DNA from 4 places in the [Micrococcus luteus] ATCC 49442 genome. Region 4 is predicted to be linked to each of the others. Evidence: riboswitches for the same ligand, from Rfam matches in the RefSeq annotation. Region 4 holds a riboswitch; each other region holds the start of a gene.
What was found. A riboswitch is a leader RNA that binds a small molecule or an ion and turns the genes downstream of it on or off. The one in region 4 is predicted to bind S-adenosylmethionine.

Region 1 (6,981 bases), 3.4 Mb from region 4:
CGAAGGTGAGCACTGTGCCGCCGGCCTTCATCTGCCTGGCCGCGAGCTCGTACTGGGGATGTGATTTCAGCAGCGGGTACTTGACCCAGCTGACGGCCGGCTGCTGTTCGAGCCACTCGGCCAGCCGCAGCGCGGAGGCGGAGGAGTGGTTCACGCGGAGCGACATGGTTTCCAGGCCCTTGGTGAGCACCCAGGCATTGAACGCGGAGAGGGCCGGGCCGGTGTGACGCATGAGCTGCTTGACCGGGCCATTGATGAACTCTGCCGTACCAAGGATGGCGCCCCCCAGCACCCTGCCCTGGCCGTCGATGTGCTTCGTGCCGGAGTACACAATCACGTCCGCGCCGAACTGCCCGCAGCGCTGCAGCAGGGGAGTGGCAAAGACATTGTCGACGACGACGGTGGCCCCGGCGGCGTGCGCCAGCTCGCTGACCGCGGCGATGTCCACAATCTCCTGCATGGGGTTGGACGGCGATTCGAAGAACACGGCAGTAGTGGGTTCCGACAGGGCTTCGCGCCACTGGTCCAGGTCGGGCCCGTCCACAAACACGGTCTCCACACCCCAGCGCGGCAGGATCTCGTTCAGGATCACAAAGCAGGAGCCGAACAAGGAACGCGCAGCAACCACGCGGTCCCCGGCAGCCAGCAGGGCACCCAGGGCGGTGAATACCGCTGACATGCCCGACGCCGTCGCGAAGCACGCTTCGGTGCCTTCAAGCAGGCGGAGGCGCTCCTGGAAGGTGGCCACTGACGGGTTGCCGTACCGGGAGTAGACAAACCGTTCGTCTTCGCCGGTGAAGGCGCGCTCGGCCGCGGCCGCGGACTCGTAGACAAAGCCGGAGTTCAGGAAGACCGGCTCGGTGGTTTCCTGGAAGTTGGTGCGGTCCAGGCCGCCGCGGACTGCCTGCGTGTCGGCGCTCCAGCCGGCGGCTTCTTCGTTGAAGGTCATCTAGCGGCTTCCCAGGTTGGTGGGCAGGCCGCTGTTCTTCCAGCCGTTGACGGTGCGCTCGCCGTAACGGTCCGGCACACCTTCAAAACCCTCCAGGACGTTGTAGGACGTGAACCCTGCCTGCGTCGCTGCAATGGCGGCGGCGACGGAGCGCTGGCCCGAGCGGCAGATGAACAACAGTTCCGTTGCGCTGTCCTCGGGGGCCTGCTGCGTGAGGTCGGTGATGAAGTCGGCGTTGGGGATGCCGCCGGCGAACGTCCATGGAATGAACAGGGGATCGTTGTCCGTGGCCTTTGTGTCCGGAATGCCGATGTGCGCCCATTCGCCTTCGGTGCGGACGTCCACCAAAATGGCGCCCTGCTCCAGCTTGGCCCACGCTTCGTGCGGGGTGAGGTCTCCGGCGTAGCTCATGCGTGGCCCTCGCCGTCGAACTCGAGGTCCTCGCTGGCGGACAGGTCATCCACGGCGGTGGCGACGGCGGCATCCGCGCTGGCGATGGCCGACGGGAGGATAAGTGCCTGCGCGACGATCACCTGGCCGCCGTTGGACGTTGCGGCCGGGCTGCCGTGCAGGACATACCCTTCGGCCAGGGCCGTGGAAATCCGTTCACAGAAGGACCTGTCATCCGGCCCGGTCACAAGCCGGTACGACAGTTTTTCTTCAGGGGCAGGTGCGTCAGACACGACGGATCTCCTTCTCTCACGCTTGCAGCTCGAATGTCGATATGCCGAGTATTCACCTGAGGCACCCCGCCGCGAAAGGGAGGGTTGCCGACCGGCCAGTCAGGGCTTGGCGCCGGTTCTCATTACTCCCCAAAAACGTAACATCCGGGGCACCCGGCTGCACCGCCGCCGTCGTCATGTTCCGTAACCAATCCGGGGCCTCCAGCCCCGGCCAGGGGGCCGGACAATCGAGGCATCGGGAACACGGCGGTGAACCTTGTGACAGGAGCGTGCACGCAGAACCTGGCAGCGGTGCGGTGACGATCAGCAGGCACGCCTGCGAAGACCGATAGAGTTTTCGCGGCGGCACCGGCCGCCAGCACAAAAGCCGTCCTGGGGGAGGGTCCACACCGCTATGCCAACACTCTTCGCAAACAGGGGCGTGCCGCCGTCGGCCGTGCCCGGAGTACGGAGCACTTTGCCGGCCGCCCTTGTTGCAGCCCTGCTCCTCCTGGTCAGCCTGTTGTCCGCGGGCCCGGCCCACGCGGCCCGGCCTGAGCCGGAGGAGGGCAAACCCCTGCTCGGAGCTGTCCTTGAATGGGGCGAGGACTCGGCGGCGGGATTTGCCGAGCGGCTGGGGGCTTCGCCCGCGCTGCTGGACCACGAAATCTCGCTGCCCGTGCGGTCCGGGGAGGAACAGAACGTCCGGGACTTCTTTGACCAGGCTGCAGGGCAGGGGGCCCATGCCATGCTCACCGTGCGCCCCTCCATGGCGCTGGGCCAGGTGGATGCCGCAGCCGCAAGGGCCTTCGCGGCCAAGGCTAAGGAGCTGGCCTCTGCTTTCCGGGGCACGCTGCTGATCCGGTTCGCCCCCGACATGAACTCAAGCTGGGTGGAGTGGGGTCAGCAGCCGGCCGCCTACAAGGAAGCGTTCCGCACCATTGCTGCGGAGTTCAAAACCGGGGACGACGCCGGCACCGTGATGGTGTGGCAGCCGTACCTTGGGCGGGACTACCCGTTTGAACGCCACCGGGACGCCCCCGCCGCCGGGTCCGAGGGATACGCCCTGCTGGACACCAACGGGGACGGAAGCTGGAACGGTGCAGACGCAGCATACGCGCCCTACTACCCCGGCGATGACGCGGTGGAGTGGGTGGGGCTGACGGCCTATCACGATGACACCGGCGGCAAGGCCGCGGTCAATACCCTCCCCGCCGGCGGTGAGCTCACCGCGATGGTGACGCAGGCAGGGAGCGAAAATTTCTACGCCACATACGCCGCCGGCCGGGACAAACCGATGCTCCTGCAGACGGCCGCCTTTTACAGCCCTGTTGCTGGCGGCGCTGCGGAAGCGGACATCAAGGGGGCCTGGTGGGACCAGACCCTCGCGGCCGCCACAGCGGACGAATTCGACCGGATCGCCGCCGTCGTCTGGGACGAACGGACCAGCACCCGTGATACCGGTGTGGTCAGCATCGACTGGCGAATTACCGGCAACGCCGGCATCGCGCAGGCTGCCGGCGACGGTCTGGCCGCGTCCGGCCTGACCACCGGCCCGGTCACTGCTGTCAGCGGAGGGCAGCAGGCTACGCAGGCCAATTCCCTGGCCGGTCCTGCTGCCTGGAGTGTCGGGGCGGCCATGGTGATCCTCCTGATTGCCTTGTGGCAGTTGCCACGGCGCGTAGGCGTGATTTCCGGCTGGGGCTACGGGGATCCGTCCAAGCGGGATTTCAGGGTGGACCTCCTCCGGGGCCTGGCCATTGTTTTTGTGGTGGTCAACCACCTGGGCATGACATCGCTCTTCCAGCTGCTGACCCAGGAAGCGGTGGGGTTCGTTTCCGGCGCAGAGCTGTTTGTGCTGTTCTCCGGCCTGGTGGTGGGGATGGTGTACGGGCCGAGGGTGAGGGACGATTTCGGCAAGGTGGTGGATCTGACGTCCCGCCGGGCCGGAAAGCTGTACGTCACCGCCCTCGCGGTCCTCATCGGTGTCTTCCTGCTCTCGCTGCTGCCCTTCTTCCAGACCGACGCGCTGACCACCTACGTTGACCAGGGCACCGGCGGCGCGGGACACAACGCCGCCGGCCGGACCTATGACCTGTACGCAGGAATGGAAACTCTCCTGCAGTTCCCGGTGCCCGCCCAGGTCCTGCCCGCCATCGTCCTCCTGCAGTTCGGTCCCTGGCAGTTCAACGTGATGGGCCTTTACGTGGTGCTGCTGCTGGCCAGCCCCCTGATCCTCGCCGCGCTCAACCGCGGCAAGGCCCTGTGGGTTCTGGGCGGCACGCTGGGGATCTACGCCGCGGGTGCTGCCACCCGGGTCAGGCTGCTGCCCTCCCAGTTCGAGGACTCCTTCCCGCTCCTTGTCTGGCAGGTCCTGTTTGTGGTCGGCCTGGTGGCGGGCTACCACCGGCGCCGCATCGTCGCCTGGCTGTCGGCGCACCATTGGGTCGTGGTGGCGTCCACGGTGCTGGCGTTTGTTTTCGCCTTCCTGTCCTGGTGCAACCCCTACCTGGCCAACGGATTCGACCTGCGCCTGGCCGTCATTCCGGACACCGCCTACCGGGCCATGTACGACGCCTTTTTTGCCCGCACCTACCTGGACCCCGGCCGGCTCCTCAACGTCCTGGTCCTGGTGGTGGCGGCCTATGCGTTCCTGACCGCGTACTGGAAGCCGGTGGAGCGGGCCCTGGGCTGGTTCCTGATTCCGCTGGGGCAGGCCACGCTGTACGTCTTCATCATGCACGTTGTGCTCATCGCCGTGATCGCCAACATCCCGGCACTGCGGCAGGGCGACATCCTGGTCAATACGGCCGCCTATGCGGTCATCCTGGGGCTTCTCTGGGTGATGGTGAAGAAGCGGGTCCTGTTCGGCATCATCCCCACCTGAGCCGCTGTCCGCTGACCCCTTAAGCCCGCTTACCGGGCGTCAGGCCTTAAGGATCAGGGCCTCGCCCTGGCCGCCGCCGCCGCACAGGGCCACCACGCCGGTGCCGCCGCCGCGGCGTTTCAGGGCGAGGGCCTGGTGCAGCACGAGGCGGGCCCCAGAGGCACCCACCGGATGTCCCAGGGCAATGGCCCCGCCGTCGGCGTTGATTCTTTCGGCGTCGATCCCCAGGTCCTTCGCAGACTGCACCACCACCGAGGCGAAGGCCTCATTGATCTCGATGAGGTCCAGATCTGCCACGGTCAGGCCCTCGAGTTTCAGGGCGCGCCCGATGGCCCGGGAAGGTTGGGAGTGCAGGGAGCCGTCTGGTCCGGCAGTCTGGCCGTGGCTGCCGATCTCAGCGATCCAGCTGAGCCCGGCCGCTTCCGCCGCTGCCTTGCTGGCCACCACCACGGCGGCTGCGCCGTCGGACAGCGGCGAGGAGGACCCGGCGGTGATGGTGGCGGTGTCCGCTGTGGAGAAGGCGGGTTTCAGCGCCGCGAGGGTCTCGGGCGTCGTGCCCGGCCTGATCCCTTCGTCTGTATCAATCACGACGGCGGCGCCGCGGCGCTGCGGGACCTCCACCGGAGCGATCTCCTCGGCCAGGTACCCGGCCGTCCGGGCGGCTTCGGCCCGTTGATGGGAACGGGCAGCGACGTCGTCCTGGGCCTGGCGGCCGATGCCAAGGCGTGCATTGACGGCGTCCGTAGCGGAACCCATCAGCTCGCCGGTGCGGGGGTCCTGCAGGCCGTCAAAGTTCAGCGCATCCAGCAGCGGCGCATCGCCGATGGCAACGCCGCTCCGGAGCCGGGGCAGCAGGTGCGGAGCGTTGGTCATGGATTCCTGGCCCGCTGCGACAATGAAGTCGGCCTCGCCGGCGCGGATCATCCGGGCGGCATCGATCACGGCGGTCAGCCCGGACAGGCACAGTTTGTTGATGGTCACGGCGGGCACGTCCCACCCGATTCCGGCGGCGAGGCTGGCCTGCCGTGCGGGTCCCTGGCCGGCGCCGGCCTGGATGACCTGGCCCACGATCACGGCCTGGACCTGCTCCGGTGCCACGCCCGTCCGGTCCAGCGCATGGCGGATGGCGTGGGCGCCAAGTTCGGTGGACGTCAGCCCGGCCAGGCCGCCGCGGAACCGGCCGAAGGGAGTGCGGGCGCCGCCCAGGATGACCGGGGTGCGGTCGGCGGTGCCGCCGGCTGCTGCTGGGGACGGATCAACCTTGGCGTCGTTGCCCATGATGGTGCCTTTCGGTGGTGCGGTACTGCCAGCATTTCACGATTTCCGGCTGTTCGGCGCGGGTTTACTGACCGTAGCCGACGTTTACCTCAGCGAAATATGAACGGTACAACACCGAAATTGTCACGTCCTTTGATGAAACATTCTGTCCCTACGCTCACTGTTGTAACGCTTCGGTGAAAGGGAAAAAATTGACAGATGCGACTCGCAGGAATTTCCTCCGCTACGTAGGCATGGTGGGTGGCGCCGGGGTTATGTACCAGACCATGGAGGCCATGGGACTTGCCCCTGACTCGGCAACACCGGCGTTTGCCGCCCCCCGGAAGGGCGACGTCAACGGGGCGGGCAAATCGGTGGTGGTGCTGGGCGGCGGAATCGCGGGCCTGACCACCGCCTACGAGCTCGGCAAGGCCGGCTACAAGGTGACCATCCTGGAAGCGCGCATGCGTCCGGGCGGGCGCAACTGGACGGTCCGTGGCGGCACCGAGGAAACCGACCTGAAAGGGGTCACCCAGCGGGCCACCTTCTCCAAAGACCAGTACATGAATGCCGGGCCAGGCCGGATCCCGCAGCACCACATCACCCTTGACTACTGCAAGGAACTCGGCGTCGCCATCGAGCCGTTCACCAACCAAAACGCGGACGGCTACCTTTTCCGCGAGGGCAGCTCCAAGCTCTCCAACACTCCGGTCCGCCACCGTGCCGCCAAGGCAGACGTCTACGGCTACGTGTCCGAACTGCTCGCAAAAGCCACGGACCAGGGTTCGCTGGACAGCTACCTCAGCCCGGCCGACAAGGAAAACCTCATCTCCTTCCTGGGCAACTTCGGCGCCATCGGAGGCAAGGTCCCCGGAAATGCGGCGGCGAGCTACAAGTACTCGGGCAGCGGACGGAAGGGCTACTCCGTGGCTCCCGGAGCGGGCCTGGAAGCCGGCACACCCCTGGCCCCGGATGCCTTGTCCGACGTCTTCGCCAGCGGCGTCGGGAACTACTTCTCGTTCGAATTCGGCTGGGACCAGGCGATGATGATGTTCCAGCCCGTGGGCGGCATGGACAAGATCCCCTACGCCTTCGAAGCAGCCATCGGCAAGGACAAGATTGTGTACGGCGCCAGGGTCCTCTCGCTGAACAACACCGCCACCGGGGTCTCCGTGGACTACACCAACCCCGGCGGCCAGACCAAGAGCCTTGAAGCCGACTTCGCA
Region 2 (6,981 bases), 1.5 Mb from region 4:
TTGTCCGAGGCCGGGTGGTTCAGGACCTCCACAACTTCCAGGTATTTGTGTCCGGCGAGGGGAATGATCATGTTCCGGGTTCCGAAACGGGGGTGCACTCCACCCTTCACGGCTTCAACGCCGAGGGCGGACGAAATACGTTCGGTGGTGGCAACGAGGCCATCTTGTTCACAGGCGTAAGAGACGTGATCCATGCGCATGCCATCATCTTGGCACTTTGTGATGAGCCTCTCAGCTAAGGGTAGCCTTACTGGGATTTTGTGTTGCGGCCGTTGAGGAAAATCCGGCACCGGGACACCGGAGACAGCCTTTTGACCACCTTCGTCACAATCATGTTCCCTGTCGGGAAGTCTTCCTATGCTGAACGCAACCGAGCAGTGCCACACCACGTCAAGGAGCATTGAATGTCGAACGGATGGTCTTTCGAAACCCGCCAGATCCACGCTGGCCAGGAGCCGGACAGTGCCACAGGTGCCCGTGCCCTCCCGATCTACCAGACGACGTCGTTCGTCTTCCCCAGCGCAGAAAGCGCCGCCAACCGGTTTGCCCTTGCCGAACTTGCGCCGATCTATACCCGCATCGGCAACCCCACGCAGGACGCGGTGGAGCAGCGCATCGCCAGCCTGGAGGGTGGTCTCGCCGCGTTGCTGCTGAGTTCCGGGCAGGCCGCCGAAACGTTTGCCATCCTGAACATTGCCGAAGCAGGTGACCATGTGGTGGCCAGTCCGAGCCTCTACGGCGGCACGTACAACCTGCTGGCGCACACGCTGAAGAAGTTCGGCATCTCTGTAACGTTTGTGGCGGACCCGGACAATCTTGACCACTGGCGCGACGCCGTGCAGCCCAACACCAAGCTCTTCTTCGCCGAAGTGGTGTCCAACCCGCGCCAGGACGTGCTGGACATCGAAGGCGTGTCGCAGGCCGCCCACGACGCCGGTGTGCCGCTGATCGTGGACAACACGCTCTCCACGCCCTATCTGATCCGCCCCCTCGAATGGGGCGCGGACATCGTGGTCCATTCGGCCACCAAGTACCTGGGCGGGCACGGCTCCGCAATCGCCGGCGTGATCGTAGACTCCGGCAAGTTTGACTTCGGCAAGGACCCCGCACGGTTCCCGGGCTTCAACACCCCCGATCCCACGTACAACGGACTCGTCTATGCCAAGGATCTTGGCGCCGGCGGGGCGCTCGGCGCCAACCTGTCCTACATCCTGAAGGCGCGCGTCCAGCTGCTTCGGGACCTCGGCTCGGCAGTGTCCCCGTTCAACGCCTTCCTGATTGCCCAAGGGCTGGAGACGCTCAGCCTGCGCGTGGAACGGCACGTCGCCAACGCCGTCCACGTTGCGCAGTGGCTGGAGGCAAGGGACGACGTCGAATCGGTCGCCTACGCGGGCCTGCCGTCCAGCCCCTGGTACGAACGGGGCCGCAAGTACGGCCCCAAGGGTACCGGCGCGGTGGTGGGGTTCATCCTGGCCGGCGGGGCGGAAGCGGGCAAGCGCTTTGTGGACGCCCTGGAGCTCCACTCGCACGTGGCCAACATCGGGGACGTCCGGTCCCTGGTCATCCACCCGGCATCCACCACGCACAGCCAGCTCTCGGCCGAGCAGCAGGCCATCGCGGGTGTGACGCCCGGGCTGGTCCGGCTGTCGGTGGGCATCGAACACATCGACGACATCATCGCCGACCTCGAAGCAGGCTTCCGGGCGGCCAAGGATGCCACCGGGGGCGGGCCCGGGGAGTAATCACCCGAAAGTCACAACCAGTCACACGCTTGGCCATAGGCCGGGGCTGTTTCGTACACTCATGGAAGGTCATGAGTGCCAGCGACAGCCCCGGCTTGCTGGCCGGCAACCCTCTTTCGTGGCGGGGTGCCCCGGGTGAGGACCTGGCCTGCCGGTCAATTGACGGCAGGCAAGCGCGTAGAAGAGGTCCTTTCCATGACGATCACCATCTCCCGAACAGCGGCTCCCGGAAACGGCGTAGTGCGCTATGCCACCGTTGGCGCCCTGCAGCTCGAGGCCGGCGGTTACCTTCCCGAGGTCACCCTGGCGTACGAAACGTGGGGAACGCTGAACGCTGACGGCTCCAACGCTGTCCTGATTGAGCATGCCCTGACCGGCAGCACCCACGTGACGCGCGGCGACAGTGACGAGCCCGGTTGGTGGGAACAGCTCGCCGGACCGGGTGCACCAGTGGATACTTACCGATTCTTTGTGGTCTCGATCAATATTCTGGGCGGCTGCTACGGGTCCACCGGGCCGTCGTCGGAGGCGCCGGACGGAAAACCCTGGGGCTCCCGGTTTCCGCTGGTGACGCTGCGCGATACAACGGCCGCTGAGGCGCGGCTGGCTGACCAGCTGGGCATCCATAGCTGGTTCGCCGTGCTGGGAGGCTCCATGGGCGGAGCCCGTGCCCTGGAGTGGGCAGTCAGTTATCCGGAACGGGTGCAGCGCTGCGCTGTTATTTCCGTGGGGGCCGCGAGCACGGCTGAACAGATCGCCTTCGCCCAGGCCCAGACACTGGCCATCCGCCAGGATATCAATTTCAACGACGGCGACTACTACGGCGGTCCGCTGCCCGAGGACGGACTGGCCCTGGCCCGGCGGATCGCCCACATCACCTACCGCTCCGCGGAGGAATTCGACGGCCGGTTCGGGCGCTCGGCGCAGCTCCCGGAATCGCCGCTTCGAGCCGCGGCGCTGGGGGAGCGTGGCCGCTACCAGGTGGAAAGCTACCTGGACCACCAGGGCAAGAAACTGGTCAGCCGGTTCGACGCCAACAGTTACATCGCCCTGACCGATGCCCTGATGAGCCACGATGTCACCCGCGGGCGCGGCTCATTGGACGAGGCGCTCAGCCGCGCTACCGCCAGGTTCTTCGTCGCAGCCGTGGACAGCGACCGGTTGTACTTCCCGTCGCAGTCCCGCGAACTGGCCGATGCGCTCCCGGGTGACGTGGATGTCCACGTCATCGAGGCCCCCATCGGCCATGACGGCTTCCTGACCGAAATCGGCCAGCTGGGCAGTCAGCTGCGGAGCACGTTCCTGGTCTAGGATCCGGCTGGTCTAGCTTCCGGCAGGAGTCGGCGTCCTGGCCGGCATCAGCGTCGTGCCCCGGATCAGCCGTTCATGATGTCGGAGCGGCGTTTCATGTATTCCTCCATGGCCAGCTCACCGTTGCTGTACTGCTGGTCCAGTTCGGCGAGCTTCCGGGCGCGGTAGCCCTGCGGGGCCGACGGCGGCGGGGGAGTTCCGGGGGCAGCGGGCGCCGTGGGCGCTTCTGCGCTCGGGCCCGGCTGGGGCTGCCCGAACTGGGGCTGCCCGTATTGCTGAGAATCCCCGTACTGCTGGCCGGGATACTGCTGGCCCGGGTACTGCTGATCCAGGGGCGGGACGGGATTCATGGGAGGCAGCGGCTCGCTCGGCGGCAGGGGCTGCGGGCTCATAATCTGGCGGAAGCCGCCGCTCATGTAGTCCTGTTGTGTATAGCCGTCGCGGGGCTGCCGGTTTTGCTGTCCCGGATACTGGCCGGGGTAGCCCCCGGAGAAGCCCTGGCCCTGGTTCCGTTTGTTGACAGACTTCCGGTACATCCGCATCGCCATGGGTATCACAAACGACAGGATGATGATCCAGAAAAACAAGCTGTTCACGGTATAACGCCTCTCATTGTGTCCTTCCAGCTTAAGCCGCGGCCGGCAAAGGGCGCGTCTCTCGAACGACAGGGCAACTCCAGGGTGTAGACCGCCAGCCGCCGACGGGGCGGGACAGCGCGACGCCTCTCCAACAGCTTCCACCAGACTCCGGAGCCCCGCGCTCCCGGCAGGACTGCCAGGAGGCGGACTTCGGTTTCACCGTCTGTGGCCTGGCGGGCAAGTGGTGACCCGGACGGGAGCAGGCTGGCGGTGCCCGAAGCGTTCGAAGGTCAGCCCTCCCACGTCTTCGACTTCGTTCGCACGGGCCGGGCGGACCCGGTACCTGGCGACTGTTGTTGTCGTGCTCATTGCCCGTCCAGTGCCTTCCTGAAGCAGACGCTGCCGTGGTCGCCGGCGTAGGGGCCAAAGCCCGGAATGCGGCTCCGGCCTTCGCGGGAGTAGAGCGCGATGGCTTCCGGCTGCAGGATCCCGGTCTGCAGCACCAGCTCCGGCAAACCCAGGCCCCTGGCGCTCTCCTCAACCTTCGCCAAAGCCTGACGGGCCAGTGCCCGGCGCCGGAAGGCGGGCGCCACGAAAACCCGTTTGACCTCCCAGTAACCCGGGTTCTTCAGCAGGGCTGCTGTCGCTGCGGGCTGACCGTCGACGACGTCGATCCACACCGTTTCGATGTCCTCCGCCCGGGGTGGCAGCGGCCTCGGCCGTCCCTGTTCGACAAATTCCCGGTACCGGGGCCCAAGCTCAGCGTCCATCTGCCCGCGCAGGGCTGCTGCCCACGGATGGTCCCAATCCGTCTGGACCCAGCCAACATTCAGGCGCGGGTCGTCCGGGCTGTCAGCTGCCGAGGCCCCCTAGTGAATGACATGCTGAACGGTCATGGTTGTCCTCCCGTCGTGGCACGGTCTGTTTCGCTGCGTTCTTGACAGCCACTGTAGGAGCAGCGAGGGAGGCCGCCCAGCCGGACCTGCATGTCACGTCACGGTGTGAAACGTCGCGTCAGATGGCGCCATGAGCAGTCATCTTCGGCAATATGGGTGCTCAGGAATGCCGTTCGACGGCGCCCGTCCGTTCCCGGGTCCCTCCCCAAAGCGTCGTCGTCCGCCGCCGCGTGCTGGCGCACGCCTTAGGAGACGGCGCCCGTATTCACCCGAACGGTTGGAATGCCCAGGAAGGCGCCGTACTGATCCACGGCCTGCTGCACCGCATCGCCCCGCGGGCTTTGACGCGGGGCGGGGAACAGGCGGATGTCCAGTTCGCAACGGTCCGGCAGCAACGTGTGGCGCCACGCACCGGCCAGCCGGCCGTCCAACAGCACCACATGCATCGGCGTGCCACCCAGCGGGAAGGCCGGGGCATTGCCGCCGAAATAGTGCCGGGTGGCGGAATAGCCCATCACGTATTCGTCGTAGCACTGCACCAGGTCCACCCGGCCATCGTCGGCGCTGTCAGCGCCACCGGCCGTGCCGAAGCCAGGGCCACCGGCGTCCATGCCCGCCGCAACATAGTGCACGACGCCGTCAATCACCACCGCCTCCAATGTCGCCGGCGCGGTTTCCAGGGTCAGCGCCACACCGCGCCGGACCTCGGTCATGGTGAGCCCGGACCAGTCGGCGCAGTCCTTGACCGTGGCAGGACCCCGGCTGGTGAAGTACCGCCGCGAAAGCTCACGGAGGGCCTCCTCCCGGGTCCACGGCTCCGCGGGCCCGGCCGGGACGCGTTCATCAAAAAGCGCGTAGGTCTGCTTCAGGGCGCCCGCGGGGCTCCGCGCAGGCGATCCGCTGGTCAATACGCCGCTGATCTCGGCGTGCATGATCAGGTACGCCAGTTCCAGCCCGGTCGCGGCGAATCCGGCGTCCCGGAGGTGCGCGGCCAGCTGGTCACGGGTCAGATGCCGTCCGCCTTGCACGGCGTCGGCCAGCACCCGTCCGCTCCGTTCCGCGGCAGCAGCGTCGATCCCTGTCCGCCGGTATGTGCCGGCATTGATCTGATGGAGCCGGGGTGCTGACAACGCTGTCAGCCAGCGAAGATCATCCCGGTGCACAAAATGCCAGGTTGGCCGCAGAATGTGGGTGCGGAGGATCCGGCCGTCTGACACCGCCTGCTCCACATCCGCTGCGGAGGCGGTCCCGGCCGCCCCGGCAACTCCGTGCCCGCGGGTGCGTTGCGCCAGGCTCCACCGGGCGTAGGGAAACTCCTGCGCCTGGACAGCCAGGAGGTGGCGGACGACATCGTGCGGGAACTGAGCCCGGGACCCTCGCAGCAACTGCGCATGCAGCCGGCGACGCACAGCCTCATCCTGTTGCATGGCCGGTGGCGCATCTGTCACGGGGGATCCTTCGCCTGCGGCTAGCGGCGGGCTCCGGTGGTGCCCAGGGGACCTTCACCGGAACCCAAGGGGACGCCCGGACCAAACACGGGGCCCGGCGTCGGACGTTTTGCCGTGATGCCGTCTCCTGAGGACCGGTTGCGCAGCCGCCGCACCACCCACGGGACAAAGTGGGTGCGGGCCCACACCAGATCGCCGGAGCGGGCCTCCCGCCACGTGCGCTGCGGCAGGGACTTGGGCAGCAGAGGCTCCAGCGTGTGGTTCACATTAAGCGAATCGAGCACCATGGCAGCAATGGTGTGGTGGCCCAGCGGCGAAAAATGCAGGCGGTCTGCATCCCACATCTGCGGATCATTCAGCTGTTTGAGCGACCACATGTCGGCGATGATGGCGTCGTGCCGGGCCGCGACCGTGCGGAGGTTCTCGTTGTAGATGGCCACCTTGCTGCGGATCCGGCCCAGGACAGAGGAACCCGTGTCCGGACCGTTGAACAGCACTACCGTGGCGCCGCCCATCGCCAGGATCTGGACGACGGAATCAAGCTTCTCGGCGAGGGCATCCGGGTCACCGCCCGGCCTGATGAGGTCGTTGCCGCCGGCCGAAAGTGTCACGAGGTCCGGCTTGAGCGCCAGGCACGGGGCGAGCTGCTGGTCCACGATCTGCTGCAGGAGCCGCCCGCGGACGGCCAGGTTGGCGTAGGCAAAATCTTCCTGGCCACGGCCCAGCTCCTCGGCTACGCGGTCGGCCCAGCCACGGTAACCGCCCGGGCTCGACGCTTCAGGGTCCCCGATGCCCTCCGTAAACGAATCTCCCATGGCTACATAGCGGCTCCACGGGTGGGATTCCGTGGCCGTGTCCGGGGTATGCAGGGCTTTCGAGTCAGTCACGGTCCTATCCTGCCTCTTCGTTCGTAAGCTACGCCAACGTAGGTAGTTACCGGTGGGTAACTGTAAGAATGGAAACCATGACTGACGCCCAAGTATTTCCAGCCCCTGTTGTTTTGTGG
Region 3 (6,981 bases), 2.4 Mb from region 4:
CGCGGATATCCCCGCCGAAAAGCAGCCCGTCGACGTCGTGGACTGCTTCGTTAATTCTCAGAAGGTCGGCGCTGTGGTTGACCAGGCCATTGCGGCCGGCGCCAAAGCCATCTGGATGCAGCTGGGCGTCATCGACGAGGCAGCAGCTGAGCGTGCGAAGGCCGCAGGACTGGATGTTGTGATGAACGTCTGCCCGGCGCAGCAGGCGTGGAAATACAACCTCTGACGGGGCGGATCCGCCCGGCCGGTAATCAGCGCTGCATCAGTCCCGGGTAGTGGCGTTCGGTGACATCCGGGTGGGCGCGCATCCTGCCCTTGAGCATGTTCAGGCCGAATGAGGCGAGCATCGGGTTGGTCGGATCGTCGGAGAGGCCGCGGGCCTGGGCCTTCAGCTCAGGCGGCAGCGGCACGGGATCGATCACGGCATCCAGGCGCGGGGACCAGAAGAACGGCACTGAATAGCGGTCCACGCCGGGCGGCGGAGCCTTGACCCGGTGGATGGTGGCCATCAGGTAGCCTTCGGTGGCTACCTCCAGCATCTCGCCGAGATTCACCACCAGCGCCCCCGGAATGGGTTCCACGGTGGCCCACTCGGTGGTTCCGTGCGGCAGCACTTCCAGCCCGCCCACCTCGTCCTGGAGCAGGAGGGTGACAAAACCGTAGTCCGCGTGTGAGCCCACACCCTGGTCGCCGGCAGCTTCCACCACGCCGCCAACGTAGTGCACCAGCTTGCCCATCCAGGCCGGCTCGTCGCCAAAGGGTTCGTCGAAGTGGTCCTCGGGCAGGCCGAGGGCCACGGCGATGCCGCGCAGGAGTTCCATGGCGACCTCGGACATCAGCTCGGCCCAGGCCATGGCCGCTGGCTCAAGCTCCGGCATTGCCTCGTCCGGCCAGAGGTTATGGCCCTGCAGGAGCCAATAAGGTTGATCCGCCGGATAGTCCACGACCGGCTCGCGTTCCGGCGAAAAGTCGATCTGCTCGCGGGCATCGGCCCTGCCCTGCGTGACTTCCGTGCCCATCCGCGTGTAGCCGCGGAAATGCGGCGACAGCCGGTTATCGAGCTTCATCCGCTCCTCAAGGGGCAGGTCGAAGAAGCGCTTGATGAGGGCCAGGAGCTCTTCGGCCTGGCCGGGAGCGGCGCCGTACCCAGTGATCTGGAAGAAGCCCACGTTATGGGCTGCGTCCCGCAGCTGGTCGATGAATTCCGGGCTGAAGGAACCGTACGGCTGGCGTGCGGTGCTCATGTCCAGAACGGGGATCGTGGCCTGGTCGGGTGACATCTTCGCAGACTAGCACCGGCTGGCTCTCTGTGGGGATCCTCACGTTGAGTAAGGTGTCTTCGCCTTACGGCTTGTGACGTTTTGGTTTTTTCAAAGGTGCCGCCCTGTGCCAGATTCGTTGCTGTAACCATCTCGAGCGGCTGAGAGACCTGGCTCTGTGACGCCGCAGCAACCCCCCTCCTTTTGTGGGCGGTGCTACTGCCAGGACCGATGGAGAACCTCAATGTTCCCGGTCTTGGGCGGCGAAAGCTGAGCCCTGATTCCGGGCTGCGGGTTTCCTCGGGTTAGCCCGGAGGAATTTATGAACGTACAGACTGGCAGCCGCGCGGCGGCCCAAGGACGTGGTGGCCTGTGATTGAGATCCAGAACGTCAGCACCTCATTCGGCTCGCCAAACGGCCGGTTCACGGCCGTTGATGATGTCAGCCTGCACATCCGGCGGGGCACCATCCAAGGCATCATCGGGTTCTCCGGAGCGGGGAAATCCACCCTGCTTCGCAACATTAATCTGCTTGAGCGCCCCACATCGGGCCGCGTCCTGGTGGACGGCGTGGACCTGTTGACTCTGTCCGATGCAGAGCTTCGCACGAAGCGGCACGACATCGGCATGATCTTCCAGCATTTCAACCTGCTCAACAACCTCACTGCGCAGGAGAACGTGGAGCTCTCGCTGAAGTTCGCCGGCGTCGGGAAAGCCGAGCGCCGCCGTCGTGCTGCCGAAACCCTGGCGATCGTGGACCTCAGCGATAAAGCGGGAACCTACCCGGCGAAACTGTCAGGCGGCCAGAAGCAGCGCGTGGCCATTGCCCGCGCCCTTGCCACCGAACCCAAGGTGCTGCTTTGCGATGAGCCGACGTCGGCCGTTGACCCGCGTACAACGGCCTCGGTCCTGCAGTACCTGGCCGACGTCAATGCAGAATTCGGCATCACGATCGTGGTGGTCACCCACGAGATGAACGTCATTAAAGCCATTGCCGACAATGTGGCCGTGATGGAAGGAGGCAAGGTAGTGGAGCAGTTCGACCTCAGCGAGCTGCAGCGCCCCGGCTTCCACCCGGCGACCCAGAGCGGCCGTTACCTGATCTCCGACGAGATCCAGCTTGACCGCTCCGCCCACGCCAAAGCCGTTTCGGAAGGCCTGCTCAATGTTTGACCGCATCCTGGAAGTCCTGCCCGAAATCGGCGTTGCCATGGGGCAGACGCTCACCATGCTGCTGGTGGCCATCCCCCTGGCGGTGCTTCTCGGCACACCCCTGGGCGTCCTGCTCTACACCATCGGCCCTAACGGGCTGAAGCACCGGCCCAGGCTGCACCGCACCCTGGACGGGCTCGTGAACCTGATCCGGTCTTTTCCGTTCCTGATCCTGCTTATTGCGATCATCCCCGTCACCAGGTTCATTGTGGGCACCACCATCGGCACGGCGGCCGTCATTGTCCCGCTGACCATCAACGCGATTCCCTATTTCGCCCGCTTTGTGGAACAGAACCTCAGCCAGCTCGGCAGCGGCGTGGTGGAAGCGGCCCGGTCCATGGGGGCCAGCCGGTCCCAGATCGTCCGCGACGTCCTGATCGTCGAGGCGAAGCCCGGTCTGGTCAGTTCCATCACCATCATGACCGTCAGCTTCATCTCCTACTCGGCGATGGCCGGCCTGGTGGGCGGCGGCGGAATCGGCGACTTTGCCATCCGCTATGGCTACTACCGCTATGAAACTCCGCTGATGATTACCGCCATAGTGCTGATGATCCTCCTGGTCACCATCGTCCAGCTGGGCGGATCGTACATCGCACGGCGCCTGGATAAGCGGCTCTGACCCTGCGCAGCACCCGCACGCACCCACTCCTGCCGAAAGACCTGCCATGACTTCAACACCCAGTAGCCGCTTTGACGGACCCCGCCCCCGTCTGCTGATCAGCGCGTTTGTGATGAACACGTCCAGCCACATCATGGGCGGCCAGTGGCGGCGCCCCGAGGCGCAGCAACACCGCTTTAACGAGCTTCCGCTCTGGATCGACCTGGCCCGCCAGCTCGAAGACGCCAAGTTTGATGCGATCTTCTTCGCCGACGTCGTGGGCCTTTACGGCGATTACGACGGCGGGTGGGCGTCACTGCTGAAAAAGGGCCTGCAGGTGCCGTCCAACGATCCGCTGATCCTGCTGTCCGCGCTCGCCGTGGGAACGAAGGACATCGGACTGGCCGCGACGTCGTCGGTCATCCAGAGCCACCCCTTCCAGTTCGCGCGGCAGATGTCCACTCTCGACCACCTCAGCGGCGGGCGGGTGGCCTGGAACATCGTCACCAGCGTGCTGGAGAACGCGCACCGGAACTTCAATGCCACTGAGCTGACCAAGCATGATGAACGCTACGACTGGGCAGACGAATACGTCGAAGCCGCCTACAAACTGTGGGAGGGTTCGTGGGAGGACGACGCCCTTCTCCTGGATAAGGAAAACGGCGTCCACGCCGACCCCGCAAAGGTCAGCAAGATCTACCACCGCGGGCCGCGGTATTCCATCGACGGGCCGCACCTCTCAGCGCCGTCACGGCAGCGCACCCCTGTGCTGTTCCAGGCAGGCAGTTCGGGCCGGGGACAGCAGTTCTGCGCCGCCAATGCGGAGGCCACATTTACCCTGGCGCCGAACACGGACGTGGCCGCGAAATACACCGCGGCCGTGCGCGAACAGGCCGTGGCCGCCGGCCGCCGGCCGGACGATGTGAAGTTCCTCCAGGGCATGCACTTCGTGGTGGGCGGCACCGAAGCCGAGGCCAACCGCAAAGCCGACGAGCTGGAGGAAAGCCTGGACATCGAGGCCCTGCTGGCCCACGTGGGCGGCGGGTTCGGCGTCGACCTCGGCGGCCTGCCGCTGGACACCCCGCTAGGTGACCTGGAAACCGAGGGCAGCCAGGGTCACCTGACCGCCATCCGGGCCTCCGTCCGCGGCGGCAACCCCACACTCCGGGACATTGCCCTCTACCGCAGCCGGGCCAACCGCGTGGTGGGGACGCCGGAGCAGATTGCCGACCGCCTCGAAGAGTGGCAGGACGCCGGAATCGACGGGATCAACATCATCAACCAGACCATCCCTGGCTCGTACACCGATTTCATCGAGGGTGTCCTGCCCGAACTGCGGCGCCGCGGCCTGGCGCAGTCCGGCTACTCGCCAGGAACCCTGCGCGAGAAGCTCTTCAGCGCCGGACCGCGCCTCAATGACAGGCACCCGGCGGCAGCCTTCCGGGGAGCCTTCACGGAATTCTCCGCAGCCGCCGAAAACAAACCCGCCACCATCAGCGTTTAGCCCCACTCGCAAGAAGGACCAAGAACAATGCAGCGTAGAAGTTTCCTCAAGTATGCCCTCGCGGGCGCCGGCGCAGTCTCAGTTTCGGCCCTGACCGGTTGCGGCCTCGTCAATCCGGGCGGTACCGGCTCGGCCAGTGGCGGCAAGACCATCAAGATCATCGTCACGGAGTCGGCCCCGTACCAGGAACCGACCAAGATTGCCCAGAAGCTCCTTGAGGCCAAAGGGTGGACCTTGGAGCCCACGTACGTCACGGATATTATCCAGCCCAACCTGGCCGTGGCCAACGGCGAATTTGATGCCAACTTCTTCCAGCACAACGCCTACCTGAAGCAGTTCAACCAGGACAAGAGCCTGGACAACGTGGGTCTCTTCTACGTTTACAGCGCCCCGGGCGGCATCTGGTCCGACAAGTACAAGTCTCTGGATGAGCTTCCGGACGGCGCCCGCATCGGTATTCCCGTGGACCCGGCCAACAACGGCCGTGCCCTTTTTATGCTGCGCGATGCCGGTCTGCTGGAGCTCTCGGAGGCGACGGTGATCCACACTTCCCAGGAGAACATCACCGCCAACCCGAAAAAGCTGCAGTTCGTCGAGGTGGATCAGCAGTCCCTCGCCAAGACTCTGCCCGATGTGGATGCAGGATTCCTGGTGGCCCGGATGGCGGCCGACGCCAAGCACACCAAGGACGACGCCCTGGCCTTCGAATCGGATGCGGACCAGATTCCGTTCCGGATCGTGGTGGCCGGCCGGAAGGACTTTGCCGGTTCGGAGAAAGCAAACGCCCTCAAGGAAGCTTTCCAGTCGCCCGAGGTCAAGGCTTGGTTCGCCAGCTACCAGAACGGGATCCTGCCCACTCCGTGGGACCAGGATCCGGCCGCTGATATCACCAAGCTCTAGCCCGGCCACCAGGACCTGCATAACGATGGGGGAGACGTCATGACCTACGCACCGGAGACCACAGCGCCCGCGGCGGCAACATCGCCCGAAGCCGGATACCAGCAGCTTGCCAAACGGTTCAGGCCGGTGTTTGCCCGTATCGCCGAAGGCGCGGTGGCCCGGGAGCAGGACAGGGTCCTGCCGTTCGAACAGGTCCGCTGGCTGAACGAGGCCGGCTTTGGACGGTTGCGTGTGCCCGTCGAACACGGCGGTGACGGCATCGGGTTCGAACCGTTCTTCCGGCTGCTCATCGAGCTTGCGGAGGCGGATTCGTCCGTGGCGCACCTATACCGCTCACACTTCGCATTCGTGGAGACGGTTGGCCTGGAGCCTGCGGACTTCCAAAACCGCTGGTATCCCCGGGTAGTGGCCGGCGAGATCTTCGGAAACGCCGCAACGGAACGGTCCGGAAACGTTCTGGGCGCCACGGGCACCACCCTGACCCGGGACGGGGAGGGCTGGTTGCTGAACGGCAGGAAGTTCTACACCACCGGCACCATCTTCGCCGAATGGATCGCTGTAACCGCCGGCACCGAGGGCGTCGAGGGCCGGCAGTATGCCGTGGTCAGCACCACTCAGCCCGGCGTGGAAATCCTCGATGACTGGGACGGCTTCGGCCAGCAACTGACGGGGACCGGCACCACCATCTTCCGCGACGCCGTCGTGCCCTCTGAGAATGTCATTCAGCGGTCTGTGTCCACGACGCACGAGCCGGCATTCTTCCAGCTGGTCCTGCTCGCCGTCCTTGCGGGGATTGGCAGGGCCGCGCTGGCGGATGCCCGCGTGCTGGTCCGCGACCGGAAGCGAACCTTCAACACCGGATCCGGTGAGCTGTTCCGCCATGATCCGCTGGTCCTGCAGCTGGTGGGGCACCTTTCTGCCAAGGCCTTCGCCGCCGAGTCCGTTGTGCTGGCAGCCGCCCGGGAGCTCGACGCCGCCGCCGATCCGGCGCTGGACCTCTCCGCGGTGCAGCGGTATGTCAGGGGCGAAGTCGCCGTGGAGAAGGCCCAACTGGTTGTTCCCGAACTGGTGCAGGCGGCCGCCCAGCAGCTTTTCGATATCACCGGAGCTTCGTCCACGTCCAAGTCAAAATCGCTGGATCGGCACTGGCGGAATGCCCGGACAGTTTCCACGCACAACCCGGCAGTGTTCAAAGCCAGGATTGTTGGGGACTACGAAGTCAATGGCACAACCCCGGAAGGACTGCACAGCATCGGGGATGTGCCCGCAGCGGGTTAGCGATGTGCACTCGGCCGGATAGGCTCGTGCCATGGATGCTGCTGCTCTCCGGGAGATCTGCCTGAGCTTTCCCGGTGCCTTCGAGGATTTCCCCTTTGGCCCCGAGACGTCCGTGTTCAAGGTCCGCGCCGCCGTTTCCGGGGGAGCCCGGCATGAAGCGAAAATGTTTGCTGCCTCCGCGCTGGATGCCCGCGAGCTGTCCGTGAGCTTGAAATGCGAGCCTGCCCTGG
Region 4 (6,981 bases):
CAGCAACCGGATAATTGCTACCGGCGCTTCTTCAGGTGCGCCACCGGATCCTGTGCGCCTTCGACCGGGTTCTTCGCCTTTTTCTCGGCGCGTTTTTCCTTAATGGTCTTAACAGGCTTTTTGTTCAGCTGCTGGTGTGGTGTCTTATCCGGCATGGCGTGCTCCTTACAACGCGGGACCGAATGGTCCCACTTCGTAAAATACGCCTGATCCAACCTGAAAGAAATGCCCGGAATCAGGCCGGTGCTGGAACGTCGGCGATGCCCACAAAGCGGGTCCCGACACCGTCGAACTCGCTCCTGATGAAGCCCGTCTGGAGCCGCGGCACCTCAGCAGGGGAGTGATGTTCGCACACGACGTACGTGAAGTCAGGCCACCATTTTTTGGGACGCGCCGCTTCTTCATAGCCGCAGACGGCGCACTCCAGGTGGACCCAGACCGGCCGCTTGCCGGTGCGGTTGGCCCGCGACTGGATAAGCCATGCCGGCGGGTTGTCCAGGATTTCGCCCAGCTCGGCCTCGGAAAGGCGTTTGGGGATGCCGTGGCGCTGGGCCATTTCCATCGGTACATCAAGGGCAATTGCCGCGTCACGTCTGCTAATCATCAGAGTCAACGATACGGGACGGGACCAAACCCGGCCGGGCCGAAACCACGGCGCTCCGGGGAAGTGACCGGGCTTACGCGGCGGCCAGGGCCATACCGAGAGCTGCCGCAGCGAAACCTGCCGCCAGGTTGACGCCGACGTTGAGGGCGGCGGCACCGAACCGCGCCTCGCTCAGGAGGCGGACCGTGGCGGTCGTCCAGGAACTGAACGTGGTCAGCCCGCCGGCAAGCCCCGTCGCGACGGCGGTCTGCCACTCGGGTGCCATGCCCAGCCTTCCGGTGATGCCGATGGAGAGCCCGATGATGAGACAGCCCGTGACGTTGACCAGCAGCGTGGCCCACGGCCAGTGCCGCCGTTGCGTACGGTGCGCGAACCAGCTGTCGACGGCGAAACGCACCAGGGCGCCCGCCACACCGAATACTCCCACCAGGAGAGCGCCCGTCACCGTATCGCCCCCGTCACCAGCGCGCCCGTCACGGCGCCACCCGGTCAGCCACAAGCCGGCCCGTCCGCCAGCCACCGGCCGCAGCACCCAGGCCGAGCAGCAGGGACAACCCCAGGTAGGCAAGCCACGCCGGGTGCTCGCCGGCACGCGCCAGCTGGTCGATCGAAAAAACTACGGCCGAGAACGTCGTGAAGGATCCCAGCAGCCCTGGCCCCAGCCCGGCACGAAGCCAGAAGGAAGTGTGTGGGCGGGCGATCCACAACGTGGTGAGGGTGGCCAGGACAAAACTTCCGGCAACGTTGATGCCCAACGTGGTCCAGGGGACGGCTCCCGGAAGGTCAGGGAAGGCGAGCCCCAGGCCGTAGCGGAGTTCGGTCCCGGCAAACCCGCCTACTGCCACGGCGAGCCAGGCACGCCAGCCCGGCATGGCGCCAGCCTGCTTCACTCAGCTGTCACCGATGGTGCAGCCGGCGTGGGGCCGGTCGCTGTGGACCCAGAGGGCAGCGGTGATTTCATCGGCGAGATCGTAGTCCCTCGTCCTGCCTGCGCTGCTGATCCGTACCACCAATGCGCCGCCGAATGGTTTGCGGCCCACAACCTCCACATCGGCGTCGAGATCGATTTCCTCGGCGGCGAGATACCGGAGCAGGTCCGGGTTCTCATCGCTGATCCTGGTGATCCGGCCCGTGTGCCCGGTGTCCAGTTCGCCCAGCAGGTGCGCCTCGGGCATCAGGACTGCCCCGTCCGCGGTCGGAATCGGATCCCCGTGGGGGTCGCGCTTCGGGTTTCCCAGTTTCGCCGCCATGCGCTCAATGAAGGTGTCCGACACCGCATGCTCAAGATGCTCGGCTTCATCATGGACTTCATCCCAGCTGTAGCCGAGTTCCTGGACGAGGTAGGTCTCAATGAGGCGGTGGCGGCGGACCATGGACAACGCCAGCCTGATGCCTGAAGCCGTGAGAGTGATGGCGCTGTAGGGTTTGTGGTCCACCAGGCCCTGGTCTTTGAGCTTGCGGACCATTTCCGAGACCGAGGAGTTTGCCACGCCGAGGCGCTGGGCCAGCTGCGAGGACGTGATGGGTTTGTCCTGCCACTCCGTGAAGCCGTAGATGACCTTGACGTAGTCCTCGATGGAGGAAGAGGGTGCGCTGGTCTTCACGGTTCCAAGCCTACCCGTTGGCCTGCAGCACTCACGCTTTGCGTGTCCGCCACGTCAGGGTCAGGTACGGCAAGGCGATAAGGTCCTGGGCGTTATGCCCCAGGTGCTCGTGCAGGTACCAGTCGAGGTTGGCCAGCACCTTGTTCCGGGTGGCCTCGCCTGCCCGCAGATAGTAGCTGCGTGACTTGGTCAGCTCAACGATGTCCGCCGTGCTGAGGCTGTCCTCCCAACGGGTCATGTGGCTTTCGAGGCCGTCGAACTCCAGGCCCACCACCGGCCGGAAGTCCGGCTTGTAGACGTCTCCTGCATGCATGATGCGCGACAACCTGTGCACCCACGGCACTGACGTATCCAGCTGGTTCCAGATCAGTCCCAAGGTTCCGCCCGGCCTGAGGATACGTGCAAGTTCCGTGCTGGCCGGCAGCGGATCGCACCAGTGCCAGGCCTGGGCCACGCTGACGACGTCGAACGCTGAGTCAGGCAGGCCGGTCACCTCTGCGGTTCCCGGAGTTGCCGCGATCTCCGGATAATGCGCGCGGAGCTGTTCGAGCATATCGGCGGAGGGATCCACGGCTGCAACGCTCAGGCCCCGCTCCAGCAGGAGGGCGGCGAACTTACCGGTTCCCGCTCCCACATCAACGGCATCACGCGCGCCTGCCGGGACCAGCCAGTCCGCCGAATCGGCAGGGTAGCCGGGACGGACGCGCTGGTAGTGTTCGCCGCCGTCCTGGAAGCTCTGTCCGAGCTCCAGGCGGCGTCCGTGGTCAAGCCTGGGGCCACCCCGTGCCACGTGCGGCCTCCTTCAACTGATTACCATGGGTTTCCTTCGAATTTACCGCATGGCGGGGCAGCATCAGTCAGGGGCCGGAGCACTCACCCCGGGAACAACTCAGTCGGCAAACGCTCAGTCGTCCAGGCAAGGGGCCGCGCCGGCGGTGCCGGGCGTGTTGGGAGCCCAGTGGGGGTATACACGGGTGTCGTTGGCCGGAACCCAGCGGCCCGAATCCACCACATAGTCCCAGCCCAGGCCCGTGCGGCGGAGCTGTTCCAGGCCGGCGAGGAGCCGCTGGGCATCCTCCAGCCGGGAGCCCACACCGAAGCTGGCGCGCAGCGAACCGGATGGCAGGCCGAGGCGCTTCAGCAGCGGGTGCGCGCAGAAGCGGCCGTCCCGCAGGCCCACGCCGTGCTCGGCCGACAGATACGCGGCAACCAGTCCGGCGTCGTAACCGGCCACCGAGAAGTTCACCACGCCGATGGTGCCGGTGCCGGGGTCGGTGTCCGAGAAGATCTGGTGGACCGTCACACCGTCGATCTTTTGCAGCCCGTCCACCAGGTAGGACCGGATGCCCGCCTCATGGGCGTGCCAGCGGTCCTGGTCCAGCGACGCGATGACCTGCGTGGCGCGGGCCAGCGTGGCCGCACCCAGGACGTTGGGGGAGCCGCCCTCGTGGCGGGCCGGGCCGGTGGCCCAGCTGACGCCGTCGAGCCTTGCCTCACGGACGGCGCCGCCGCCTGCCAGGTGCGGGGTGCCGGCGTCGAGCCAGTCGGTGCGGCCCACCAGGACGCCCGCACCGAACGGCGCGTAGAGCTTGTGGCCGGAGAAGGCCAGGTAATCGACGTCGTCTGCGGTGATGTTGATGCGCCGGTGCGGTGCGAGCTGCGCCGCATCCACCACGATGCGCGCACCGTACTCATGCGCCAGGGCGGCGAGGGTGCGGACGGGCAGGATTTCGCCGGTGACGTTGGAGGCTCCCGTGACAGCGAGCAGGCTGACCTGGCCCTGCTGCAGTTCGGTACGGAGCGCCTCGACGGTTCCCGCGATGGTGGGTGCCGCTACAACGCTGCGGTGCGGTACTCCCTGCCATGGCAGGAGGTTGGCGTGGTGCTCGATATCGAGGTAGAGGACGTCGCCGGCGGGGCGTCCCTCCGTGTGCGGCAGACACCCGGCGAGCAGGTTCAGCGAATCTGTGGTGTTCCGGGTGAAGATGACAGAATCGTCGGCGCGGCCGCCCACAAAATCCCGGACGATGTTGCGGGCGTTTTCATACACCGACGTGCTGATCTGCGATGCGTAGCCGGCCCCGCGGTGAACGCTGGCGTAGAACGGCAGGATCTCGTTGAGGTAGGCCGAGACCACCGAAAGGGCGGGGGCAGATGCACCGTAGTCCAGGTTGGCGTAGCGGACGTGGCCGCCCTGGATCAGCGGGGCCTGGATTTCGGCGCCGGTGACGGCGGAAAGGGGGCGTCCCGCAATGGCGGCCAGCTCGCTGGAAATGGCTGCGCTTGTGGTGTTCTGGATGGCGGGGGAGACGGTGGCAGTTGTCACGGAGACCTCACTTGAAAAGGACTCCCGATACCGGGAATCCGCGCTTGCCGGGTCCGTTCCGGACCGGCCTGGTCGTCACCCGGGGCACCCCGCCGCGAATGGAGGGTTGCCGGCCAGCAAACCGGGGTTTAGCGCTGGCACTCGTGACCTGTTAAAGAGCGTAGGACATCGCCGCCGCCGTCGAAAAGCCCAGCCCAATGTTAAGTACTTTGTTACGCGCATTCCGGAATTGGCGGATTAGCCGAAGATGCAAACGGCGGGCACCCCCAAAAGGAGGTACCCGCCGTCGATAATTCGGAATTACTTACCTACAACAGATCGTCCAGGCCGGGGTTAAGCCGTTTGAGGACCTCGGAGTGCAGGATCGAGTTAGTGGCAAGCGCGTTGCCGCCGAACGGACCGTCCTGCCCCTCCAGCGAGGTGAAGCGGCCGCCGGCCTCCACCACAATGGGCACCAGGGCAGCCATGTCGTACAGGTTCAGCTCCGGCTCGCAGGCGATGTCCACGGAGCCCTCCGCCACCATGCAGTAGGACCAGAAATCGCCGTAAGCCCGGGTGCGCCAGACGTCCTCGGTCAGGCCGAGGAATTCGTCCAGGTTGCCGCGTTCCTTCCAGCCGCCCAGGCTCGAGTAGGACAGCGAGGCGTCGGCAAGGTTGGACACGTTCGAGACGCGGAGACGGGTCGCAGCGGCGAGGGACCTGCCCATATACGCGCCCGCACCCTTTGCCGCCCACCAGCGCTTGCCCAGCGCCGGTGCACTGACCACGCCTACAACCGGTTCGCCCTCGTCCACGAGGGCGATCAGGGTAGCCCACACGGGGACGCCCCGGACAAAGTTCTTGGTGCCGTCGATCGGATCAATGATCCACCGGCGTGATCCGTGTCCGGAGCTGCCGAATTCCTCACCGAGCACGGCATCCCGGGGACGGGAACGGGACAGTTGGCCGCGAATGGCCTCCTCGGCCGACTTGTCCGCATCAGTGACCGGCGTCAGGTCCGGCTTGGTTTCGATGTGCAGGTCCAGCGCCTTGAAGCGGCTCATGGTCTGGTCATCCACGGAATCAGCCAGCACATGGGCCAGGCGGAGGTCATCGTTGTAGCTCGAAGCGGATTGGATCATGGTTCCAAACTACCGTCTAACGGCGGCGTGGTTGGGGAGGTCAGCTTCCTGGCGCTAGCTGATGCTACCCAGTTCCTTGGTTTCCTGGCCTTCCAGCCGCGGGTCCGAGCCCAGCAGCCGCCGCAGGGACATAAGACGGGCCGGTCCGGTGGGACCGGCCTTCCCCTCGGCCACCCACGAGTCCAGCCCGCAGTTGACGGCGGCGGCGTTGTGTTTGCAGCCCCGCTCGCAGGCATCCGTGCCCGGTTCCAGGTCCGGGAAGGACCGCAGGATCCGGTCCGGGTCCACGTGCGCCAAGCCGAACGAACGGATGCCTGGGGTGTCGATGATCCAGCTGCCCGCAGGCGCGCCCGTCAGTTTCAGGGCAAGGGCCGACGACGATGTGTGGCGGCCGCGGCCGGTCACCGCGTTCACGCCGCCGGTCGCCCGTTCGGCGCCGGTGAGTGCGTTGACCATGGTGGACTTGCCCACGCCGGAATGGCCCAGCATGACCGACACCTTGCCCTCGAGGTACGCGCGGAGCTGCGAAACTGCATCACTGTTCAGGCGGGCCGAGAGGCCGTCATCGGAGCGGGCATCAATGCCCGAGGCCGCGGAGTCCGACGTGCGGCTGATGATTACCGGGAAGTCCAGGTGCTCATAGTTGGACAACAGTTCCGCGGGATCCTTGACATCCGCTTTGGTGACGAGCAGCAGCGGCTCGATGCCGGCGTCGTAGGCTGCCACCAGGGCGCGGTCGATAAACCCGGTGCGCGGCTCCGGGTTCGCTGCGGCCACCACCACAACCAGCTGATCGGCGTTGGCCACCACCGCACGCTCGATCGGATCCGTGTCATCGGCGCTGCGCCGCAGCAACGTGCGGCGGTCCTGGATCCGGACCAGCCGGGCCAGGGTGTCGGGCTCGCCGGAGACGTCCCCCACCAGGGACACGAAGTCGCCGGCCACCACGGGGGACCGGCGCAGTTCACGGGCCCGCGCTGCGATGATGATCCGCTCATCGCCCGAGTCCTCGCCCACGACGGCGGTGTAGCGGCCCCGGTCCACGGTAATGATGCGGCCCGTGACGGCGTCGTCGTGGCTGGGGCGGTCTTTGGTGCGGGGCCTTGAACCCTTTTTGCTGGGCCGGATCCGGACGTCGGATTCGTCCCAGGAATCAGTGCTGCGGGCCACCGCTGGAACCTTCCGCTCCGTCACCGGACGCGTTGCCCTGCGCCAGCATGTCGGCCCACATCTGCGGGAACTCCGGCATGGTTTTGGCGGTGGTGGCGATGTCCTGCACTTCGATGCCCGGCACGGCCAGGCCCAGGATGGCTCCGGCTGTGGCCA

Region 1: linked by a shared signal. The riboswitch ahead of GUV69_RS16315 (DUF1737 domain-containing protein) and the one ahead of GUV69_RS01060 (aminotransferase class V-fold PLP-dependent enzyme) in region 4 are both predicted to bind S-adenosylmethionine.
Region 2: linked by a shared signal. The riboswitch ahead of metX (homoserine O-acetyltransferase MetX) and the one ahead of GUV69_RS01060 (aminotransferase class V-fold PLP-dependent enzyme) in region 4 are both predicted to bind S-adenosylmethionine.
Region 3: linked by a shared signal. The riboswitch ahead of GUV69_RS11805 (methionine ABC transporter ATP-binding protein) and the one ahead of GUV69_RS01060 (aminotransferase class V-fold PLP-dependent enzyme) in region 4 are both predicted to bind S-adenosylmethionine.

Annotation. Positions count from the first base shown of each region.
Region 1 covers NZ_JAAAXP010000001.1:3,582,856-3,589,836, forward strand. Annotated here, with positions in the region: gene GUV69_RS16305 (O-succinylhomoserine sulfhydrylase) at 1-949, opposite strand, end outside; gene GUV69_RS16310 (rhodanese-like domain-containing protein) at 950-1,360, opposite strand; gene GUV69_RS16315 (DUF1737 domain-containing protein) at 1,357-1,632, opposite strand; SAM riboswitch class IV at 1,646-1,759, opposite strand; gene opgC (OpgC domain-containing protein) at 2,027-4,498, shown strand; gene GUV69_RS16325 (acetyl-CoA C-acyltransferase) at 4,538-5,776, opposite strand; gene GUV69_RS16330 (flavin monoamine oxidase family protein) at 5,968-6,981, shown strand, end outside.
Region 2 covers NZ_JAAAXP010000001.1:1,755,889-1,762,869, reverse strand. Annotated here, with positions in the region: gene GUV69_RS07975 (VOC family protein) at 1-200, opposite strand, end outside; gene GUV69_RS07970 (bifunctional o-acetylhomoserine/o-acetylserine sulfhydrylase) at 405-1,742, shown strand; SAM riboswitch class IV at 1,810-1,924, shown strand; gene metX (homoserine O-acetyltransferase MetX) at 1,938-3,053, shown strand; gene GUV69_RS07960 (hypothetical protein) at 3,119-3,649, opposite strand; gene GUV69_RS07955 (GNAT family N-acetyltransferase) at 3,997-4,401, opposite strand; gene GUV69_RS07950 (winged helix DNA-binding domain-containing protein) at 4,773-5,975, opposite strand; gene GUV69_RS07945 (SGNH/GDSL hydrolase family protein) at 5,996-6,790, opposite strand; gene GUV69_RS07940 (alpha/beta hydrolase) at 6,940-6,981, shown strand, end outside.
Region 3 covers NZ_JAAAXP010000001.1:2,606,382-2,613,362, reverse strand. Annotated here, with positions in the region: gene GUV69_RS11815 (CoA-binding protein) at 1-226, shown strand, start outside; gene GUV69_RS11810 (isopenicillin N synthase family dioxygenase) at 252-1,280, opposite strand; SAM riboswitch class I at 1,405-1,497, shown strand; gene GUV69_RS11805 (methionine ABC transporter ATP-binding protein) at 1,632-2,432, shown strand; gene GUV69_RS11800 (methionine ABC transporter permease) at 2,425-3,090, shown strand; gene GUV69_RS11795 (LLM class flavin-dependent oxidoreductase) at 3,137-4,573, shown strand; gene GUV69_RS11790 (MetQ/NlpA family ABC transporter substrate-binding protein) at 4,601-5,473, shown strand; gene GUV69_RS11785 (acyl-CoA dehydrogenase family protein) at 5,513-6,751, shown strand; gene GUV69_RS11780 (MmcQ/YjbR family DNA-binding protein) at 6,783-6,981, shown strand, end outside.
Region 4 covers NZ_JAAAXP010000001.1:226,097-233,077, forward strand. Annotated here, with positions in the region: gene GUV69_RS01030 (S1C family serine protease) at 1-14, shown strand, start outside; gene GUV69_RS22820 (hypothetical protein) at 18-155, opposite strand; gene GUV69_RS01035 (hypothetical protein) at 236-604, opposite strand; gene crcB (fluoride efflux transporter CrcB) at 678-1,049, opposite strand; gene GUV69_RS01045 (fluoride efflux transporter FluC) at 1,078-1,476, opposite strand; gene GUV69_RS01050 (metal-dependent transcriptional regulator) at 1,495-2,208, opposite strand; gene GUV69_RS01055 (class I SAM-dependent methyltransferase) at 2,240-2,998, opposite strand; gene GUV69_RS01060 (aminotransferase class V-fold PLP-dependent enzyme) at 3,113-4,534, opposite strand; SAM riboswitch class IV at 4,570-4,683, opposite strand; gene hisN (histidinol-phosphatase) at 4,843-5,655, opposite strand; gene rsgA (ribosome small subunit-dependent GTPase A) at 5,710-6,825, opposite strand; gene aroA (3-phosphoshikimate 1-carboxyvinyltransferase) at 6,809-6,981, opposite strand, start outside.